Regions from separate parts of the Pseudomonas sp. GQ91 genome, predicted to be linked through region 2. Evidence: riboswitches for the same ligand, from Rfam matches in the RefSeq annotation. Region 2 holds a riboswitch; the other holds the start of a gene.
The links. Region 2 has a riboswitch for cobalamin ahead of cobW (cobalamin biosynthesis protein CobW). Riboswitches for the same ligand answer to the same signal wherever they lie in the genome.

Region 1: another riboswitch for cobalamin. It lies ahead of cobO (cob(I)yrinic acid a,c-diamide adenosyltransferase); the one in region 2 lies ahead of cobW (cobalamin biosynthesis protein CobW).

The regions. Positions count from the first base shown of each region.
Region 1 is NZ_JCAXED010000008.1:19,706-22,089, forward strand. Features, by position in the region: gene AC6CIA_RS13435 (PQQ-dependent sugar dehydrogenase) at 1-934, opposite strand, end outside; cobalamin riboswitch at 1,034-1,281, shown strand; gene cobO (cob(I)yrinic acid a,c-diamide adenosyltransferase) at 1,359-1,970, shown strand; gene AC6CIA_RS13445 (cobyrinic acid a,c-diamide synthase CobB) at 1,967-2,384, shown strand, end outside.
Region 2 is NZ_JCAXED010000001.1:59,474-61,857, reverse strand. Features, by position in the region: gene cobN (cobaltochelatase subunit CobN) at 1-298, opposite strand, end outside; gene cobW (cobalamin biosynthesis protein CobW) at 302-1,369, opposite strand; cobalamin riboswitch at 1,463-1,664, opposite strand; cobalamin riboswitch at 1,707-1,933, shown strand; gene AC6CIA_RS00220 (CbtB domain-containing protein) at 2,029-2,217, shown strand; gene AC6CIA_RS00215 (CbtA family protein) at 2,229-2,384, shown strand, end outside.

The sequences.
Region 1 (2,384 bases), on a different contig from region 2:
CGTGCTGGCCGTAGTAGCTGAACGGCCAGCCATAAAAGCCGCCATCCTTGACTGACGTGATGTAGTCCGGCACGAGGTCGCTGCCGATTTCGTCGCGCTCGTTGACCGCGGTCCACAGCTTGCCGCTTTGGGGTTCCCAGGCCATGCCGTTGGGGTTACGCAGGCCGGATGCGAAAATCCGCTGCTTGCCGCTGGCTCGATCCACTTCCCAAATCGCCGCACGTCCCTGTTCGGCGTCCATGCCGTTTTCCCCGACGTTGCTGTTGGAGCCGACGCTGACGTACAGCTTGCTGCCGTCCTTGCTGGCGATCACGTTTTTGGTCCAGTGATGATTCAGAGGGCCGCCCGGCAGATCGATGACTTTGGTTTCCGGCGCGGTGATCGAGGTTTCGCCGGTCTGGTAGGGGAATCGCAGCAGCTTGTCCGAATCGGCGACATACAGATCGTTACCCACCAGGGTCATGCCGAACGGGGAGTTGAGGTTTTCCAGGAACACCGTACGGGTTTCCGCCACGCCGTCATGATCGGCATCACGCAGCAAGGTGATGCGGTTCGGGCTGGGTACACCGGCACCGGCACGACCCATGACTTTTTCCATGACCCAGCCGCGAATGCCTTGGGCATCATCCGGCTTGGGTGGTGCGTTGGTTTCCGCTACGAGCACGTCGCCATTGGGCAGCACGTATAGCCAGCGCGGGTGATCCAGGCCTTCGGCAAACGCCGCCACCTGGGTGCCGGGCGCGGCTGTCGGCTTGACGCCGTCGGGCCAGCCCACGGCCGGGGCGATGTTCACGGTCGGGATCAGCGTCTTGTTCGGCTCCGGCAGTTTGGGCGAAGGCCCGGTGCCATCGGACACTTGCAGGGTCGAACTTTCACCGCACGCGGCAAGGGCGCCTGCGGCCATGACCAGTAGGGCGAGTCGAGTCTTATGCATGTTTTTCTCCTCAGTACTTGTAGTCATAGAGGCGCGGGCCGGCGAGATGGTTCAAGTGCATGGCCGGCTTTAATTGACGCTCCACCCCCAACCCACTAACCTTCGCCGCTTGTTTCAGGTGCTCTGTGACGATCAAGTCGACAGAGTGAAACAGGGAAGCCGGTGAGTGAGCGCACTTGTACACAGTGCAGCCACAATCCCGGCGCTGCCCCCGCAACGGTAAATGAGTCAAGACGCTGCTTTTGCCACTGTATCGCTTCGATATGGGAAGGCGCACTGTCGGTCTGTTCTCCCCAGGGAGCGCGCCACTCATGAGTCCGGAGACCGGCCTGATCCATCCAACAGCATCACGGTGGGCGATGCTTGGCTTTACCTGTGTCTTTTCCTGCCTGCCGTTTTTGTCCAGCCCCAACGGAGAGCTGCCATGTCTGAATCCCCTGAGCGTGACGAACGCCATCTGGCGCGCATGCTGCGCAAAAAAGCGCTTATCGACGAGCGTATCGCCAATTCGCCAAATGAATGCGGGTTGCTGCTGGTGCTGACCGGCAATGGCAAAGGCAAGAGCAGTTCGGCCTTCGGCATGCTGGCTCGAGCCATGGGCCACGGCATGCAGTGCGGTGTGGTGCAGTTCATCAAGGGGCGCAACAGCACCGGTGAAGAATTGTTCTTCCGCCGCTTCCCCGAGCAAGTGCGTTTCCATGTGATGGGCGAGGGCTTTACCTGGGAAACCCAGGATCGCCAGCGTGATATCGCCGCCGCCGAAGCGGCCTGGCAGGTCTCGCGGGAAATGTTGCAGGATCCCGGCATTGGCCTGGTGGTCCTGGATGAGCTGAATATTGCCCTCAAGCACGGCTATCTCGATCTGGATCAGGTCCTCAGTGACCTGCAAGCCCGTCCGCCGATGCAGCATGTGCTGGTCACCGGGCGTGGTGCCAAGCCGGAGCTGATTGAAATGGCCGACACCGTGACTGAAATGGGCATGCTCAAACATGCGTTCCAGGCCGGGATCAAGGCACAGAAGGGCATCGAACTTTGAATCAGCCGCGACATTGCCCGGCCGTCCTGATCGCCGCGCCGGCATCCGGCCAGGGCAAGACCACCGTCACTGCCGCTCTGGCCCGTTTGCACCGCAATCTGGGGCGCAACGTACGGGTGTTCAAATGCGGTCCGGACTTTCTCGACCCGATGATTCATGAGCGCGCCAGTGGCGCGCCGGTCTATCAATTGGACATGTGGATGGTGGGCGAGCAGGAAAGTCGACGTTTGCTGTGGGAAGCGGCGGCTGAGGCTGACTTGATCCTGATTGAGGGTGTCATGGGCCTGTTTGACGGTACGCCGTCCAGCGCCGACCTCGCGCGGCATTTTGGCGTGCCGGTGCTGGCAGTCATCGATGGCACCGCCATGGCGCAAACTTTTGGCGCCCTGGCGTTGGGGCTCGCGCGTTATCAGC
Region 2 (2,384 bases):
GGCGCTGAATGCCGTAGCGCCAGTAGCCAATGCCGCCATGCAGCGAAATCAGGATGAGCTTGGCATGGCGCAGCACCTGGTCGACATACAGATCGACCGACGCATGGTTCTGCACCTGCATCGGATTGGCCAGGCGCAGGCTCGGATAATCCTCGGGCAACTGCCGCGCCGCTTCCGCCAGCAATGCCAGGCTGGAGTCGCCACTGCACAGGATCACCAGCTCGGCTGGGGTCTGTCCGAGGTCGGCGATGTTGTCATCGGCAACGAATCCGCCGGGCTGGGTCCTGAGCAAGTGCATGATTTAAACGCTGAGGGCGGCGCGCAGCTGCGCTTCGAGACCCGCCGCATCCAATGCCTGGCCGATCAACACCAACCGCGTGGTGCGGGCTTCATCAGCCCCCCAGGCACGGTCGAAATGCTTGTCGAAACGCGTCCCGACGCCCTGGATCAGCAGGCGCATCGGCTTGCCGGGAATCGCGGCGAAGCCTTTCACGCGCAGGATCCCGTGCTGCACCACCAGTTGCGCCAAAGCATCCAGCAGCCGCGCTTCGTCGGCCTGCGGCAGGTCAATGGAGATGGAGTCGAACGCATCGTGATCATGCTCATGATCGTCTTCACCTTCGTGATGATGATCGTGATGACTATGGCGCGCGTCGATATGTGCTTCGGAGCCAGCACCGAGGCCGATCAGCACATCCAGCGGCAGGCGACCACTGCTGGCTTCGATGACTTTCACCGCCGGCGGCAACTCTTGCGCCACTTCCAGGCGCACGCGGGCCAGGTCTTCAGGGCTGATCAAGTCGGTCTTGTTGAGGATCACCAGGTCGGCGCTGGCCAACTGGTCGGCAAACAACTCGTGCAGCGGCGACTCATGGTCCAGGTTCGGGTCAAGCTTGCGCTGGGCATCGACCTGATCCGGGAACGCGGCGAAGGTACCGGCCGCCACGGCCGGACTGTCGACCACGGTGATCACCGCGTCAACGGTGCAGGCGCTGCGGATTTCCGGCCACTGGAAGGCCTGGACCAGTGGTTTTGGCAGGGCCAGGCCCGAGGTTTCGATAAGGATGTGATCGAGGTCGCCACGACGAGCCACCAACTCCCGCATCACCGGAAAGAACTCTTCCTGGACGGTGCAGCACAGGCAGCCGTTGGCCAGTTCGTAGACCCGACCATTGGCTTCTTCTTCGGTGCAACCGATGGCGCACTGCTTGAGAATCTCACCGTCGATGCCCAATTCACCGAACTCGTTGACGATCACCGCGATGCGGCGGCCTTGCGCGTTGTCCAGCATATGCCGCAGCAAGGTGGTTTTACCTGATCCGAGGAAGCCGGTAACGATAGTGACGGGGAGTTTGGCCAGTGTTTTCATCGAATGCCCTTTAGGGCGGGCATACGGGACGACTGGCCCTGCGGCGGCGCGCAGAAACGAAATTCGTCACCGGATCACCCCGCCCGGTTGAAATGGAAAATCAGTTGCGAGGCAGGTCTCCTGGCTTGGGGCTTGCCGCTCTTTCGAGCGGCGCTGGCTGCGCCTTCCCGCCGGGTTCCGGCAGTGGCATGGCAGGCAGATAAACCCTTTACAGTTGCGGGGGCAGCCGCGGCATTGACCGCGTTCCCTTCTTAGCTTCGACCTCGGCCGAAGAACCTCGAAGCTGCAAGGCTACAGGGGCTCGGGCCATTTGACTACCATCCCCGGGCCATGCTCTCCTACGCATCTTGTTTCGGGTGCCCTTCACAGGGTGAAACGGGAAACCGGTAAATCCAGAGCTGTTTTTCAAGGCTCAGGACCAGTCCGGTGCTGCCCCCGCAACGGTAAGCGAGCGAAGTGTCAAATCCACTGTGCCAGCGGCATGGGAAGGTGACGCTTTTCGGGATGACTCTTTCCAGAGCCCCCCTCGCAAGCCCGGAGACCGGCCCGATCATTCAATAACAAACCCGCGGTGGGCGGGCGCTGTTCCGAACCCTGCGTGCCCGGCTCGCGGGGTTTGCATGCGCTCGTTTCACCCTGTCACTCGAAAGGGACGCGCCATGTCGATCATCAGCAGCACTTCGCCTACCGCCAGCAGCACCGCCACCTTGAGTCAGCGCCTGACCGCCGCCATTGGTGCGTCGATCCTCGGTGTGTGCCTGGTGTACTTCGCCGGGTTCTCGCACATCGAGGCCGTCCACAACGCCGCCCACGATACGCGCCACAGCGCCGCCTTCCCGTGCCATTGAGGGCTGTCGACATGATCAAGCGAATTGCCCAAACCGCCGGTTTTACCGGTCTGCTGGCCGCGCTGTTGTTGACCTTGCTGCAAAGCCTGTGGGTTGCCCCGCTGATTATCCAGGCGGAAGCCTATGAAAGCGCCCCGGCCGCCAGCGAGGTCCACGAGCACGCCGCA